2 regions of the Paenibacillus sp. FSL R7-0331 genome follow, and region 1 is predicted to be linked to the other one. Evidence: riboswitches for the same ligand, from Rfam matches in the RefSeq annotation. Region 1 holds a riboswitch; the other holds the start of a gene.
What was found. Region 1 has a riboswitch for glycine ahead of R70331_RS29720 (amino acid permease). Riboswitches for the same ligand answer to the same signal wherever they lie in the genome.
Positions count from the first base shown of each region.

Region 2: it holds a riboswitch for glycine, as region 1 does, so the genes downstream of both, gcvT (glycine cleavage system aminomethyltransferase GcvT) here and R70331_RS29720 (amino acid permease) in region 1, are expected to answer to the same signal.

Region 1 covers NZ_CP009284.1:6,823,115-6,831,762, reverse strand. Annotated here, with positions in the region: gene araA (L-arabinose isomerase) at 1-468, shown strand, start outside; gene R70331_RS29725 (MFS transporter) at 852-2,072, shown strand; glycine riboswitch at 2,221-2,300, shown strand; gene R70331_RS29720 (amino acid permease) at 2,440-3,825, shown strand; gene R70331_RS29715 (ABC transporter ATP-binding protein) at 3,913-4,728, opposite strand; gene R70331_RS29710 (FecCD family ABC transporter permease) at 4,728-5,765, opposite strand; gene R70331_RS29705 (FecCD family ABC transporter permease) at 5,762-6,802, opposite strand; gene R70331_RS29700 (iron-siderophore ABC transporter substrate-binding protein) at 6,795-7,892, opposite strand; gene R70331_RS29695 (3-ketoacyl-ACP reductase) at 8,133-8,648, shown strand, end outside.
Region 2 covers NZ_CP009284.1:6,360,371-6,369,018, forward strand. Annotated here, with positions in the region: gene uvrA (excinuclease ABC subunit UvrA) at 1-804, opposite strand, end outside; gene uvrB (excinuclease ABC subunit UvrB) at 1,224-3,215, opposite strand; gene R70331_RS27825 (flagellar motor protein) at 3,395-4,174, shown strand; gene R70331_RS27830 (OmpA/MotB family protein) at 4,171-5,058, shown strand; gene gcvH (glycine cleavage system protein GcvH) at 5,529-5,921, opposite strand; glycine riboswitch at 6,103-6,199, shown strand; gene gcvT (glycine cleavage system aminomethyltransferase GcvT) at 6,449-7,573, shown strand; gene gcvPA (aminomethyl-transferring glycine dehydrogenase subunit GcvPA) at 7,570-8,648, shown strand, end outside.

The DNA.
Region 1 (8,648 bases):
GTTATGGCCCACAACGTGAACACCGGCTTTATGGAAGACTACACGTATGAGATGGCAGAAGGCAAGGAAGCCATTCTGCAGTCCCACATGCTTGAGGTTGATCCAAGCCTGGCAAGCAGCAAGCCTAAGGTGCTGGTATCGCCGCTGGGTATCGGCGACCGTGAAGATCCGGCCCGCCTTGTATTTGACGGCAAAGCAGGCGAAGGCGTTGTTGTCTCGATGGCAGACTTCGGCACACACTACAAGCTGCTGATCAATGAAGTGGAAGCCTTCGAGCCTGAGGTTGCGGCTCCTAACCTTCCGGTAGCCCGTGTGCTGTGGAAGGTTAAGCCTAACTTCCAGGACGGAGTGAAGGCCTGGATCGAGAACGGCGGCGGTCACCACACCGTGGTTTCCCTGAACCTGACTACAGACCAGATCGTCAGCTACGCTAAGCTTGTAGGCTTGGAATATGTAATCATCAAATAAAGGTATAGTAGCGGGGAGCGGGTAAGCGGTGGCTTACCTGCTTTTTTTTTGCGGTTTTAGGTTTGACACCTTCTATTCCCGGTGATAAGATACGGCTAATTAACGATAAGGAGGCTTGCGGACTATGATCTATTTCATACGTTTAAGATGAGTACCCGGAAGAGCTTGTTTCACCGGTAAGGTGGGCTTTTTTGAGTTGCTTGTTTTATTACGTATGGGACATAGACCGCGAACCGCACGGTTATATGGCAGAGCCTTATTTGGCTATGCCCTGTTCTGATACGTAAAGCAAGCAGACTCAAGCCCACTGGACTTGGGTCTGTTTTTTTGATTATCGGCAAATTGACAAGAGAAATTATTTTATTTTTGGGAGGCTGCAATTTATGAATCATATGCACTGGAAGAGGACATTTGCCTTCATCTTCAGCGGTCAGATCTTCTCGATTCTGACTTCATCGATGGTGCAGTTCTCGATTATCTGGCATTTAACCGAAACGACAGGATCAGCCTCTGTACTGATGGTTGCCGGACTTGTCGGCTTCCTGCCGCAGGCCATCCTGGGGCCGTTTATCGGTGTGCTGCTGGACCGCTGGAACCGCAAGCTGACCATGATCATCTCAGACAGTCTGATTGCTGTAACCAGCCTGGCCCTGGGCGCTTATTACCTGTGGGGTGATCCGGGCCTGTGGGTCGTGTATGTCGTCCTGTTCATCCGCTCCGTGGCCTCCTCATTCCATGCGCCGTCGTTCCAGGCGGCCGTCCCGCTGATCGCCCCGGAGGACCAGTTAACCCGGGTAGCAGGCTGGCAGCAGATGGTCTTCTCCGCTTCCAGCATCCTGGGACCGGCGCTGGGGATTGCCGTATACTCGGCTACATCGCTGGGAACAGTGCTCCTGCTTGATGTGGCAGGTGCGCTGATTGCCAACGTCATGCTGCTGATGGTAAAGATCCATCAGCCGAAACCGGAGGCGGTGCAGGCACCATCCTTCCGGCAGGAGTTCATTCTCGGCTGGCGGACCTTTGTTTCCGTAAAGCCGATCGTGTTCATTACAATCGCCATGGCCGGCTTCAGTGTTGTCTTTATGCCGCTGGCCATGCTGTTCCCGCTGATGACGCTGGAGCACTTTGGCCGGGGCGGATACAGCGCGAGTGTTATAGAGGCGGTATTCGGCATTGGCATGATCCTGGGTGGCGTACTGCTGTCGGTATTGTCCTCCAAGTGGCGTGACTCCACCTATATGAGCGTAAGCCTTGTTATTATCGGCCTGACCTGCCTGCTTAGCGGAGTAGTCGGCAGCGGGGCCTTCGTAGCCTTTGCTGTGCTGTCCTTCCTCATGGGCGCTGCTGCGCCGCTGTTCAACGGCCCCTATATGGCGATGATTCAGAAGGCTTATGAGCCGGAAACGTTAGGGCGGGTCATTTCGCTCGTTTCCAGCATCGGGATGCTGTCTTCTCCAATCGGGCTGGCCCTGGCCGGACCGGTTGCTGAGCGGTACGGGGTGCAGGTATGGTTTTTCTGGTCGGGCATCGTTGTAGCGCTGATCGGTATCATTGTTTTTCTTAAGTTTTACGGAAAGGCTGAGGAGGAGCAGGTACAGGGTTAGGCGCACGTAAGTATAAAATTGGAAATGAGACTTTTTTCACAGCTCTAATACTCACACCGCGAGTAATATGTTAGAATATCAGAATGCATTAACGCTTCACCAACTTAATACACTACAGGCTATGAATGCTATGGATCACACTATAGCAGGAGCAGCTTCTGGAGAGACTGCGGGCTACCGCAGCGCCGAAGGGTTCACAATCTCAGGCAAAAGGACAGAAGAGTACTGAATATTTATCTGCCTTGCGGGCTGCTGCCTGCAGGGCGGATAGTGTTTGATATTCTTATGAGCCGGGAGATTGGATGATCATATCCAGTCTCTTTTTTTATTGGCAGCAGCAGGCTGTAATCATAAGGGGGAAACAGGCATGGCAGAGTTAAAGAGAGAGCTGGCTAACCGGCACGTTCAGTTAATCGCAATTGGAGGAACCATTGGCACAGGATTATTCCTGGGATCAGGACGGGCTATTGAAAAAGCAGGTCCGTCGATTATGTTCACTTACCTGATTGTGGGGATCGCTGTATTTTTTGTGATGAGGGCACTGGGGGAGCTGCTGCTGTCCAAGGCGGGATACCAGTCCTTTACGGATATAGCTGAGGATTATTTGGGGCCGAAGGCTGCTTTTGTTACAGGCTGGACGTACTGGTTCTGCTGGATTATGACGGCGATGGCCGATGTCATTGCGGTCGGTGTCTATGTACAATACTGGTTTGATATCCCGCAGTGGATACCTGCCGTTATCTGCTTAATTATTCTGCTGGGACTTAATCTGCTGACCGTCAAAAGCTTCGGCGAGCTGGAATTCTGGTTCGCACTGATCAAGGTAGTTACGATCCTTGCCCTGATCGGGCTTGGGATTGTCCTGCTCGTCATGGGCTTCAAAACAGATGCAGGAACGGTAACGGTCCGCAACCTGTGGCAGCACGGCGGGGTATTCCCGAACGGCATCACAGGCTTCCTGTTCTCCTTCCAGATGGTCGTATTTGCTTATGTCGGTGTAGAGCTCGTAGGGGTGTCGGCGGCAGAAACCGCTGATCCTGAGAAAAATATCCCGTCAGCAATTAACAAAATCCCGCTGCGGATTCTGTTCTTCTACGTTGGCGCGCTGTTCGTTCTGCTGTGCGTTAACCCGTGGACCCAGCTCAGCCCGGCGGAGAGTCCGTTTGTAAGAACCTTTAGCCTCGTGGGTATTCCGATTGCTGCCGGGATTATCAATTTTGTCGTGCTGACCTCAGCCGCATCGGCCTGCAACAGCGGGATGTTCTCGACCAGCCGGATTCTCTACAATCTGAGCCGCAAGGATCAGGCCTCTGCCCGGTTCGGCAAGCTGAACAAAAATCATGTGCCGGCCCATTCGCTGTTCATTTCTACACTGGTTGTTTCAGCCGGTGCGCTGCTGAGCAAGCTGGTTCCGGAGCAGGCCTTCGGCATTGTAACCACGGTCAGCGCCATTTGCTTCATTTGGGTCTGGGGCGTCGTACTGGTATGCCACATCAAATACAAGCGGAACCGGCCGGACCTGCAGGCTGCCTCCAAGTTTAAGGCACCGTTTACTCCGGCCGTTAACTACATTGTTCTGGCGCTGTTCGCGGCGATCCTGATCATTATGCTGATTGCCGAGGAGACCCGTCCGGCGCTGCTGTTCACTCCGGTCTGGTTCATTTTGCTATTCGTCCTGTATTCGGTGAGAAGCAGGAAGCAGAAGAGCCGCGGGGAGACCGGAATTAATACGGAGGCGGGGCATCAGCTCTAGCTATAAATCGGAACACAAATAAAAGCACTCCCTAACCGGGGTGCTTTTATTTGTAGTGAGTCCTGTGTATCCGCTAAAGCCTGTCTGTTAAGAAACAGGTACATAACCGGCATGATAGCGGCCCTTGGGTACGATCATCGGGGAGCCGGCAACCGGGTCCTTGATTACTGCACAGTCCAGTCCGAAGATGTCCTTAACCAGGGTGCTCGTAATCACTGTATCCGGCGTGCCTTCAGCGACCAGCTTGCCTGAATGAAGGGCAAAGATATGGTCGGCATACCGGGCCGACAGGTTAATATCATGCAGCACCATGACGATGGTAGTGCCGTGCTTGCGATTCAGATCGGTTAGCAGGTCCAGAATCTCTACCTGGTAGGTGATGTCGAGGAACGTTGTCGGTTCATCAAGGAACAGGATATCGGTCTGCTGCGCCAGTGCCATGGCAATCCAGACGCGCTGGCGCTGGCCGCCGGACAGCTCATCAATATGATGATTGGCGAACTCGGTAATTTTCATAATCTCCATCGCTTCGGCAACGGCTTCATAGTCCTTTTTGCTCCAGCTGCCGAAAAGCGACTGGTGCGGAAATCTGCCCCGGCCGACCAGATCAGCTACGGAAATCCCCTCCGGAACAATCGGCGACTGCGGCAGCATTCCGACCGTGCGGGCAAGGGGCTTCGAGGCGATTTTGGCAAGAGGCTTTCCGTCGATCGTTATGGTGCCGGAGGAAGGCTTGATCAGCCGGGCCATCGTTTTCAGGAGCGTGGACTTGCCGCAGCCGTTCGAGCCGATAATGACGCTGATCTTGCTGCTTGGCAGCACAAGGCTGACATCCTGGATAACCGTTTTATTCTCATAGCCTGCTACGAGGCGTTCGACTTGAAAAGTATGCGCCTGATTCATTATAATTCTCCCTTCCGGTTCATCTGGATCAGCAGGTATATCAGATACGGCGCTCCGAGCAGCCCGGTGATTACGCCTACCGGGAAACGGGTCACGAAGGCGAATTGGCCGATCAGATCTGCCGCCAGAACCAGAACAACGCCAACCAGTCCTGAAGGGATAATACCGGAGAAGCCTGCTCCGGTTAGTCTTTTGGCGATCGGTCCTGAAAGGAAGGACACAAAGGCAATCGGACCTGTTGTTGCGGTGGCGATAGCAATCATGCAGACAGAGCCGACAATCAGCAGAATCCGGGTTTTGTCCGTATGTACACCCAGTGAAGATGCAGATTGCTCCCCGAGCTCCAGGATATCAAGATGCTTGCCCAGCAGAATGAGGACAGGCGCACAGATTATTACTGTAATTACCAGCGGCGGCAGCTCGCTCATCTGCGAGCCGTTAAGGCTGCCGGTAAGCCAGCGGATGGCGGTCGGAACATCCTTTTCCGAGCTGATCAGCAGCAGATAGGAGATTATGGCATCCAGCATCGCCTGCACACCAATACCAACAAGGATCAGACGCCCGATAGAAAAGGTTCTACCTCTGGACAGGATATAGATCAGAATGACAGTAGCCAGACCGGCAAGGACTGCAGCCAGAGAGACGACAGCTCCGCCGGCATGAAGGATAACAATACAGAACACAGCCGCCGCGCTGGAGCCGGAGGTAATCCCGATAACATTCGGGTTAGCCAAGGGGTTACGGAGCATGGTCTGGAAGGTGTAGCCGGCAACGCCAAAAGCAAACCCGGCAAACAGGCCGGCCAGCATCCGCGGCAGACGGATTGTACTCACAGCAAAGGAGACTCCCTTGATCTGCTCTCCCGAAAGAGCCCGGATTACCTCCGAAAGCGGATAGATGGTATTGCCGAGCAGCAGCATAGCTATACAGAGCGCACAGGCAAGGAAGGCCAAGAGGCCGGTAACCAGTACCCAGCGTCGGCGTCTTTGCCGCCTTCCGGCCATGATAAATTGGGTTGAAGGAAGATGATTTGTCATAAGGACCGCACTTTCGATCTCATAGCTAATATGATTAATATCGGTGCTCCGATGAACGCTGTTACAACACCGACTTCAAGCTCTCCCGGGCTGCCCAGCAGCCTGCCGCCAATATCAGCCACAGTTAGAATAATAGCTCCGGCTATAGCGGACATGGGAATGACAAAACGCAGATCGGGGCCTAGAATAAGCCTGATAACATGAGTGGATAAGAGTCCGATGAAACCGATCGGGCCTGCAAGTGCCGTTGTTGCACCGCAGAGGAGAACCCCGGCGAGAGCGGCGGTAAACCGCAGAAAGCCTGTCTTGACACCGAGTCCGGTGGCGACATCATCGCCCAGGGCCAGCGCGTTCAGCGCAGGCGCTGTCAGTATGGCAATCAGCATGCCGGCGATCAGAAAAGGGATGAAGGTGGAGATGTTATCCCAGCTTCCCGAACCGACGCTGCCTACCTGCCAGAACCTGAATTTATCCATGACATAGGAACGCGGAATCATGATGGCAGTGACGAGAGAAGAAAGGGCTGCACTCGTCGCAGCACCCGCCAGAACGAGCTTAATGGGGGTGGCTCCGCCACGCCCCATTGAACCTATTCCGAATACGAATACTGCGGTAAGCGCAGCTCCGGCCAAAGCCAGCCAAATGAATTGGCTGGCTGAGCTTATGTTTAGAAAGGCAATTCCGCACACTACGAATAAGGCAGCGCCGGTATTGACTCCCAGTATACTCGGGTCCGCAATAGGATTGCGGGTGACCGATTGCATAAGCGCCCCGGATACGCCGAGCGCTGCACCGCACATTATGCTGAATACTGTCCGGGATATCCGCTTGCGGACTACGTTGGCTCCGAAGGACTGCACGTCCGGATGAAATAAACCGTCGAGCAGCTCTCTTAAGCTGGTCACCCGCGAGCCCAAGGCCAGCGAGGCGACAATGCATAAGCCAAGCAGGATGAAGCAGATGATCAGGACCAGCGTGAAATTCCGCGGGGTATGCAGGGCTGGCTTTTTATATTCAGAAGTCTCAGAACTATTCATTTATCTTGTCGATAGCTCCGCCGATCAGCTTGAGATATTCATCGATAGTGTAGGCAATAGGCAGCGGGTTAGGCGTTCCGGCAGCAACAAGCGGTGTATCGCTGTCGATGAAAGCAACTGAACCGCGCTCAATCGCAGGGATTTTGCCCAGCAGGGAATCTGCCTGGAGAGCCTTCAGTAGTTCGTCATTGCCATATCCGATAATCAAATCTGCATCGTTGAGTGCTTCTACGTTCTCGGCGCTCAGGCTCAGAGAGTAGCTTGTCGGATCTGTAATCTGGCTGGTGATGCTTTCCGGATATTCCATTCCCAGCTCATACAGGAAGGAGACGCGGGAATCAATTGGCGCATAGATATGCAGCTTGGACAGGTCGTCAGCGGAGAAGTTAACCCATACGACTTTTTTGCCGGCAATTTGCGGATAGGCAGTCAGCTTTTCTTTTACCAAGTCCTCGGTGTCCTTGATCAACTGCTCGCCTTCGGCCTTCATGCCCATGCCTTCAGCAATCAGGTTAACCTGCTCACGCCATGTGGTGGTCCAAGGGGAAACCGGGTAAGCGACCACCGGAGCGATCTGGCTCAGTGTGTCGTAGTCTTCCTGGGTGATGCCGGAGTAAGCGGCAAGAATGACGTCCGGATCAGCATCGGAGATCGCTTCGAAATCAAGGCCGTCTGTATCCTGGAATACGTTTGGATCGGTTACGCCCAGCTCGTCCAGCTTTTGCTTGGTCCAAGGGAGTAGTCCGCTGTCGTCCTGAACGCCGAAGTTTGCTGCCGAGAAGCCCACTGGAACAACACCCAGCGCGAGGGCAACGTCCTGATTACCCCATTGAATAGTAACGACACGTTCAGGCTTGCTTTCGATTACAGCTTCACCCAGCGCAGTTTTGATTGTGATCGGATATTGAACGGCATCTGTAGCAGCAGGGGCTTCGGTAGCCGCCGGTGCAGTAGTAGCCGCAGCATTTGTCGGTGAAGCCGCATTGTTAGATGCGGTGTTGTTACCGCAGCCTACCAGCGCAAGGGTAAGCGCAAGCGGAGCAAGCAGCGTTCTGAAAGTATACTTTCGTGTTGTATTCATGTGTTTCATTTGTGTGACCCCATCCTTTATATTGTGTATTTAACAATACTTGATAACGATTCTCATTATCGAACAATATATATGCAATCGGGACTGGTGTCAATAAAAAAATGGTAAATAAAATTTGGACTGACTCGGCTTTTGGCCTATTTAGATTGTCAATATCACGTACAGCATTTAGCTCTGGCTGTCCGGGCATAGTATAATAAATGAGGATATTGTCAAAAAAATGGAGAGGAGCCTGCTTACATGGCACAATCACTGCAAGGAAAAACAGCAATCGTAACCGGAGCTGCAAGAGGAATCGGAAAGGCAACGGCTATTGCGCTTGCCAAGGAAGGCGTAAACGTAGGCCTGCTGGCCAGAACAGAATCCCTGCTGAAGGAACTGGCGGCTGAAATCGAGACTTACGGGGTTAAGGCTGCTTATGCAGCTGCAGATATCTCCTCGAAAGAGCAGGTAGATACGGCAGTTGAAGCACTCAAGAATGAGCTGGGAGCTGCGGATATTCTGATTAACAACGCAGGGATCGCTACGTTCGGAACACTGCTGGAAATGGACCCGGAAGAATGGAAGGGTATGATTGACGTCAACCTGATGGGAACCTACTATGTAACCCGGGCTGTGCTGCCGCAGCTCATCGGCAAGAATGCCGGAGATATCATTAACATCTCCTCGACTAACGGACTTAACGGCGCAGCTACATCGAGTGCTTACAGTGCATCGAAGTTCGCCATGATCGGCCTGACCGAATCCCTGGCCCAG
Region 2 (8,648 bases), 460 kb from region 1:
GGAGAACATCCGCGGCGCCAGCTCCTCAATACTGAAGCCGCACACCGGGCAGGCAAAGTTCGAGCTGAACAGCAGCTCCTCCTGACCGATAATATCCACCAGAATCTGGCCGCCGGACAGCTTAAGTGCTGTTTCCAGCGAGTCAGTCAGCCGGGTCTGCACATCGTCCTTGATGACAATCCGGTCCACTACAACTTCAATAGTGTGCTTCTTGTTTTTTTCCAGCTCAATCTCTTCCGTTACCTCACGCAGCTCTCCATCCACACGCACACGGACGAAGCCCTGCTTGGAGATGTCGCTGAACAGACCTTTGTGCTCGCCCTTGCGGCCGGAAATAACCGGTGCGAGAATCTGCAGCCGGGTCTTCTCGGGATACTGCATAATCCGGTCAACCATCTGTTCAACGGTCTGTGAGGTTATCTCAATGCCGTGGTCCGGACAGTGCGGATGGCCGATCCGGGCAAATAACAGACGCAGGTAGTCATAAATCTCCGTTACCGTACCTACCGTCGAGCGCGGATTGCGGCTCGTAGTCTTCTGGTCAATAGAAATTGCCGGGGATAAACCGTCGATGGAATCAACATCCGGCTTCTCCATCTGGCCAAGGAACTGGCGGGCATAGGCGGAAAGGGATTCCACATAACGCCGTTGTCCTTCGGCATAGATCGTATCGAACGCCAGCGAAGATTTGCCGGAGCCGCTAAGTCCCGTCAGCACAACGAAGCGGTCCCGCGGGATCGTTACGTCGATGTTCTTGAGATTATGCGCTCGCGCGCCTTTGATTACTATACTTTCGTTCGCCAACGGTAAAACCTCCAATTTCAAATACGGAAATATTTTGGGAAAACATTTTCGCCCCCTCCCAAACCCTCCCTTTGCCAAGGGAGGGCCCCAAGGGTTGTACCCTCTGGACACCCGCAAGGGTTGGCGAAGGAGCTGGGTTGGTCGGACTCAGTTACTTGGGTGTTGGGATCGCTTGTCCCTGCGGGACCGCTTGAACTTTTGGCGCTCCGGGGGCTGTTCCTGCGGAATGCGCCAACTGCAGGGCTGTCCCTTCGGGATGCGCAAGTGCCTCAACTACAAAGCTGTTCCTTCGGAATGCGCAAAGAGCATTAACTGCAGGCTGTCCCTTCGGGATGCGCAAGACCTAAAGTATTATGATGTCTGCTTATCTAAAAAGAACGGCCGGAAAAGAGCCGTTCTGTTAAATTCCTGTTGTGACCTTACTCGGCCCGCAGCTCCAATAAAGCGTCTCGAAGCTCAGCGGCACGCTCGAATTGCAGGTTCTTGGCGGCGTCCTTCATCTCGGCCTCCAGACGCTGCATCAGGCTCTGCTTGTCTTTCTTATTCAGCTTGCCGCCAGCACCAGTGAGATAATCGGCTTTGGACTCGGCCACCTTAGTGGCTTCGATGATTTCGCGGATCTTCTTGTTGATTGTCGTCGGTGTAATCCCGTGCTGCTCGTTATAAGCAATCTGAATCGCCCGGCGGCGTTCGGTTTCGCTAATCGCCTTCTCCATTGAGTCGGTAATCCGGTCGCCATACATGATGACCCGTCCTTCTGAGTTACGGGCGGCACGTCCGATCGTCTGGATCAGTGAGCGCTCAGAACGCAGGAAGCCCTCCTTGTCAGCATCCAGTATAGTAACCAGAGATACTTCTGGAAGATCAAGACCCTCTCTTAACAAGTTAATACCCACAAGGACATGGAACGTACCGAGCCGGAGATCCCGCAGAATCGCCATCCGCTCAAGCGTCTTGATATCAGAGTGCATATAACGGACCTTGATGCCGATTTCTTTAAAGTAATCCGTCAGATCCTCTGACATTTTCTTGGTCAGTGTGGTCACCAATACCCGTTCGTCCCGTGCTACACGTTCACGGATCTCATTAATCAGATCATCAATCTGCCCTTCTGTCGGGCGCACCTCGATAATCGGATCAAGCAGGCCGGTAGGCCGGATGATCTGCTGCACCATTGTTTCGCAGTGCTCCATCTCGTAGGGTCCCGGTGTCGCTGAGACATAGACAATCTGGTTCACCTTGTCTTCGAACTCCTCGAACTGCAGCGGACGGTTATCCAGTGCAGACGGGAGGCGGAAGCCGTGCTCAACCAGCACCGTCTTGCGCGCCCGGTCACCGTTATACATGGCCCGGATCTGAGGCAGCGTAACATGCGACTCGTCGATGACAATCAGCATGTCATCCGGGAAGTAATCCATCAGCGTGTAAGGAGTAGCCCCGGGCTCCCGGAAGGTCAGCGGTCCGGAATAGTTCTCGATCCCCGAACAGAAGCCGACCTCCTTCATCATCTCGATATCATAGCGTGTCCGCTGCTCCAGGCGCTGTGCCTCGAGCAGCTTGCCTGCATCACGCAGAACGGCCAGCCGCTCCTCAAGCTCACGTTCAATATTGACTACTGCGACTCGCATGGTCTCTTCCTGGGTAACAAAGTGAGAGGCCGGAAAAATCGCAATATGATCGCGCTCGCCGATCAGCTCTCCGGTCAGCACATCAATTTCTGTAATCCGCTCAATCTCATCACCGAACAGTTCAACCCGGATGGCGTGCTCCCCCTGGGAGGCCGGGAAGATTTCGACCACATCACCGCGTACACGGAAGGTACCCCGCACAAAGTTAAGATCATTGCGCTGATACTGGATATCCACCAGCCGGCTCAGAATCTGATTGCGCGGCTTCTCCATTCCGACACGTAAAGAGAGCAAGAGGCTACCGTATTCCTGCGGCGATCCGAGACCATAAATACACGATACGCTCGCCACAATAATAACATCACGCCGTTCAAACAGTGAGCTCGTTGCCGAGTGGCGCAGCTTATCTATCTCTTCATTAATGCTGGAATCTTTCTCGATGTAAGTGTCGGAGGAGGGAATGTAGGCTTCAGGCTGATAGTAATCGTAGTAACTGACGAAGTAATCGACGGAATTGCTTGGAAAAAACTCCTTGAACTCACTGGCCAGCTGTGCAGCAAGCGTCTTGTTGTGCGCAATAACCAGTGTAGGACGGTTAAGCTTGGATATCATTTGTGCAATGGTAAAGGTCTTGCCTGTACCCGTTGCTCCCAGCAGCGTCTGGTGTCTCTTACCCTGCCGGATGCCGTTCAATAATTCTTCTATGGCATGAGGCTGATCGCCCTGGGGTGTATACTCGGACTCCAGTTTAAAAGTCTGCGTACTGACGACAATATCACTCATTTGCCCGTCTCCCCTCTATCGTCTAAAATATATTAATATACCACTAATTGTGGTCTGAATGCGCTGATCCCATACGGTATAAAAAATATGGAAGATAAGAATGCGTGTTCCCGTTTATTATACAGTGTTGCCTACATGGATGCAAACCATAATATATAGAAATCTAAGGAGACTGGTCTATGGATATCACCTCAATTATCGGCCTCCTGACCGGGCTGGCCGCGCTTATCGGCGGTTTTTTCCGGGAAGGCGGCACGCTGCCGGGACTGCTTCAGCCAAACGCCGCCCTTATTGTATTCGGAGGCACGCTCGCTGCGGTGCTGATTAGCTTCCCCGCTTCCAAGCTGCGCTCTGTACCCGCTGCGCTGCGCCTTGCTTTTGGCAGACAGCCTGACACAGATTTGGATAAAGCCCAGGAACTGATCTCGATGGCGGCTATTACGCGCAGAGGCGGTGTGCTTGCACTGGAAAAGCAGGCAGAGGAGCATCCCGACCCTTTTACCCGTGAAGGGCTGCTGCTCATCGTCGACGGTACTGATCCGGACCAGGTACGCCAGATTCTGGAGCTGGATATGGATGCCAAAGAACTGAAATATGAAGGCTATGCCAAAATTTTCGAGGCTGCCGGAGGATACGCCCCGACCATGGGGATTATCGGAACCGTCATGGGACTTATTCATGTGCTCAGTAATCTTTCTGATCCGTCAGGCCTTGGTTCATCCATTGCTGTCGCCTTTACCGCGACCTTGTATGGTGTAGCCAGCGCCAATCTAATCTTTTTACCCATCGCCTCCAAAATCAAATCCCGTGCACAGACTGAGCTAAGCAGCATGGAGATGCTGCTGGTCGGCATACTGTCCCTGCAGAACGGGGATCCTCCGCATCTGGTGCGCAAGAAGCTGAGCTCTTTTATCGCTGATTCACCGGATATAGAGAGATCCTTCAGAGGCCTGTCATGAAGCAACGGACCCGGCGCAGCCGCAAGAGTGATGGACAGCACGAGCCCCGGGACCGCTGGATGATTACCTATGCGGATCTGATTACGCTGCTGCTGATTTTTTTCGTCGTCATGTATGCGATGAGCAGTCTCGATACCGAGAAGTACAGGATAGTAACGGGCTCCCTGTCTGAAACGTTCCGTAGCGGGAACCCTGTGCTGGATGGGGGAAGCGGTGTTCTGGATGGAGAGAACGGAATTCAAGCCCCCCCTGCTGCCGGAGGGCAAAACGGAGGAAGCAGCACGGGCGGGACCGATGATTCCGTAAACGGCGGAACAGGCAATGCAGGCAGCGGCTCCGGCGGAACACCAGCCGCAGAAGAACAGGACGGGAATGAGCCGCCGTCTGCGCGCGAGCTCGCTTTCCGCGAACAGGAAGCCAAGCTTAACGCCCTTATGAACGTAATCACAGCTTATGTTGAGGACAATAATCTCGGCGGCCAGATCTTTGTGGCGGACAAGCCGCAGGGTATTGCCATTACGCTCAGCGACCGCTTTTTGTTCGATGTCGGCCGGGCAGAGCTGAAGCCGCCTGCTTTTCCGGCACTCCGCCAGCTATCCGGGTTATTCAGCGGCATAGGCGCATCGATCAGCATCGAAGGCCACACCGATAATACCCCCGTATCTGCCGGCTCACAGTATAATGACAACTGGGATCTGTCGGGGGCACGCGCACTCTCGGTTTTACGCTTTTTTCTGGACAGTGAGGGGCTGGACCCGGGAACCTTCCAGTATGCGGGTTATGCCGACACCCGGCCCGCTTACGACAATACTACCGCTGAGGGACGCCAGAGAAACCGCCGGGTTGAGCTGATTGTGCTCCGGCAGCTGCAGGAAGAGGAATAACGGATTCGTCTCAGCCAAGAAATCAGCAGAATGTAAGACTGCCAAACTTTGCTGACAGGGAGCCTGAATTCAGATGAGTCCATCCTCCCCTGGCGAGATAAGATTTTTTCTGTGTATAGGTATGTCTGCAGTGCTGCTGTTTCCGTTCTACCCTATCTTTCTCTACCGTTTTGTGTTGCGCGTCAACGCACCTCCAAAGCGTACTATCAGGCTCCTTCTTCTCCTGATTTCATTTGCACTAATTGGCATGGGGCTATTGTGCTTGTTATGGCGGATCGTCCCGCAGCTTTACCCGGAGATTAACAAATCCCCCAACTTTTATTAAGGATAGTTTAAGAGGCATCAGAAAAAGACGGACTCCGCGCAGCATGATGTAAGCCGCATACGGAATCCGCCTCTATATTACACAGGTACCCCTACCTTGGCGAAGGCAGGAGTGCCTGTTTTCATTTGCACAAATTGTCCAGCTGTTATTCCCCGATTAATTCACGGTAAGCAGCCGCATCCAGCAGTCCGGCAACAGCCTCGCTGTACTCCCCGTCAAGCTCAAGCTCAAAGATCCAGCCGCCGCTGTAAGGCTCGTCATTAAGCAGCTCCGGGCTGGCCTCCAGCGCATCATTAATCCGGGTCACCTTTCCCGAGACGGGTGAATATAATTCGGAAACTGTCTTTACAGACTCAATGCTGCCTACGCTGTCCCCGGCGGAAATAGCAGCTCCTACCTCAGGAAACTCTACAAACACGATGTCCCCGAGCAGATGCTGGGCATGATCCGTAATCCCGACCCGCACTACGCGTCCTTCACCCTGCTGAGCCCATTCATGCTCTTCACTGTACCGCAGGTTGTCTAACACTTCACTCATTTCAAGCGCCTCATTTCCGAATTTGGTGTTGTAAATGTAGTTATAGACTAAGATATCGGCTTGCGCAATGTCAATATAACTGACAGGAAATTTAATTTTGTCATCTTTTTGACGTTTTTTTGTTGACGCGGGGTCCAATACCCGGTTTAATGGAGACATCAGAACATCATATGGTTTGCGAATGATGGCATAGGGAGAGACTGTCTCCTGAAGACAGCGCCGAAGGAGTAAGCCCGCGAGCGGGTGAATCTCTCAGGCAAAAGGACCTTTGCCGGACGCATCTCTGGAGAGCATCAGTCCCTGTATCTGCAGCGCACTGATCACCAACGGGGAAACCTGCGGGATTTGGTCCCGGCAGGGTAACTCTCAGGTACAAAGGACAGAGCGGAAGGCTATTTTTGCGCACAAGTGCGTATTTTTAGCGTCCGCTCTGTCCTTTTTTTGTTGTCTATCCAAACAGGCGCCGGCCCGGACGGGTACGGGACAGCCGCTATGCTTATGTGTAATCAGATCAGGGGAGTGAGTACATGGATGCTTTGAAGAGAACACCGTTTTTCGGGCTTTACTCCGCTTACGCGGAGGCCAGATGCATTGATTTTGGCGGCTGGGAGCTGCCGGTGCAGTTCACTGGAATCGTCAAGGAGCATGAGGCGGTCCGCCAGCAGGCAGGACTGTTCGATGTATCGCATATGGGGGAATTCATGGTCAGCGGAAGCGGCTCGGAAGCTTTTCTGCAAAAAATGACCACCAACGATGTCAGCCGGCTGGCTGACGGTGCGGCTCAATATACACTGATGCTGTATCCGGACGGCGGAGTTGTGGATGACCTGCTCGTCTACCGTCTTGGTGAAGAACGCTACATGCTTGTCGTCAACGCCTCCAACATCGATAAGGACTTCCAGTGGCTGCAGGAGCATCTCACTGCTGAGTTCAGCGGAGCGAGCCTGAAGAATGTCTCTGATGATACGTTGCTGCTGGCACTGCAAGGGCCGCTGGCGGAAACAATCCTCCGTGAAGTCACCTCCGCTCCTGTTGCAGAACTGAAGCCTTTCCACTTCATTGAGCGCGCTGAGGTCTGCGGCGTTGAAGTCCTGCTCTCCCGTACCGGCTACACTGGTGAGGACGGCTTTGAACTGTACGCCTCATTGGATACAGCCGCCGCCTTGTGGAACGGCCTGCTGGCAGCGGGTGCTCCGCATGGCCTGACGCCGGCCGGGCTGGGCGCACGCGACACGCTCCGCTTCGAGGCCAAGCTGCCGCTGTACGGCCAGGAGCTGTCGGCAGATATCACTCCGCTGGAAGCCGGCGTGCAGTTCTTCGTCAAGCTGGATAAAGCAGACTTCATCGGCAAGGATGCGCTGGTGAAGCAGAAGGAAGCCGGGCTGCCCCGCCGTCTGGTCGGGCTTGAGATGATTGACCGCGGCATTCCGCGTTCCCACTATCCCGTCTACGCAGACGGCGTCAAGATCGGCGAGGTAACGACCGGAACTCAGTCCCCGACGCTGAAGCGTAATCTCGGACTTGCGCTGCTCGATGCAGCCTACAGTGAAATCGGCACCGAAATTTATGTGGAGATTCGCGGCAGGCAGCTTAAGGCTGCAGTAGTCAAAGCACCGTTTTATAAAAAAAGCCAGGGAGTGAAGCCGCAATGAAGCACCGCTATCTGCCCATGACTGAGCAGGACCGCCAGGAGATGATGGAAGCCGTCGGGATTCAGTCCATGGAGGAGCTGTTTATCGATATTCCGCAATCTGTACGCTATCAGGGCACCATGCCGATGTCAGAGGCTTTGGATGAATATGCCTTGCTCCGCCATATGAAAGAATTGGCCGACAAGAACGCCCACTTCGATACCCACGCCAGCTTCCTCGGCGCCGGAATCTATGACCACCATATCCCGGTTGTCATCAACCATGTGATTTCCCGTTCGGAGTTCTATACGGCTTATACCCCGTATCAGCCGGAGATCAGCCAGGGCGAGCTGCAGGCGATTTTCGAGTTTCAATCCTACATCTGTGAGCTTACCGGCATGAAGGTGGCCAACGCCAGTATGTATGATGGCGCTACTGCCTTCGCAGAAGCAGCTGTTCTGGCAGCAGGCGCAACCAAACGCAAAAAACTGATTGTTTCCCGTACCGTCCACCCCGAAGCCCGGCAAGTACTGGCTACATCAGCCGGTGCCTGGGGGCTTGAGGTCGTGGAAATTGATTATAAAGACGGCGTAACCGATCAGGCTAAGCTTGCTGAAGCAATTGACGGGGATACCGCAGCTGTGCTGGTACAGTCCCCGAACTTCTTTGGAGCGATCGAGGACCTCCGCACAATCGAACCGCTGATTCACTCCGTCAAAGGACTGCTTGTAGTCAGCGCCAACCCGCTGGCACTGGGCGTTCTGGAAACACCGGGCAAGCTCGGAGCCGACATTGTAGTCGGTGATGCGCAGCCGCTGGGCATTCCGGCTTCACTTGGCGGTCCTACCTGCGGATTCTTTGCTGTAGCGGAGCCGCTAATGCGCCGCATGCCGGGCAGGATTGTCGGCCAGACCGTTGACCGTAACGGTAAACGCGGCTTTGTACTAACGCTGCAGGCCCGCGAACAGCATATCCGCCGTGAAAAAGCGACCTCCAACATCTGCTCCAACCAGGCGCTCCTCGCGCTCTGCGCTTCCGTGTACCTGTCCGTTATGGGTAAAGAGGGCATGCGCGAGGTCGGCGAGTTGAATATCCG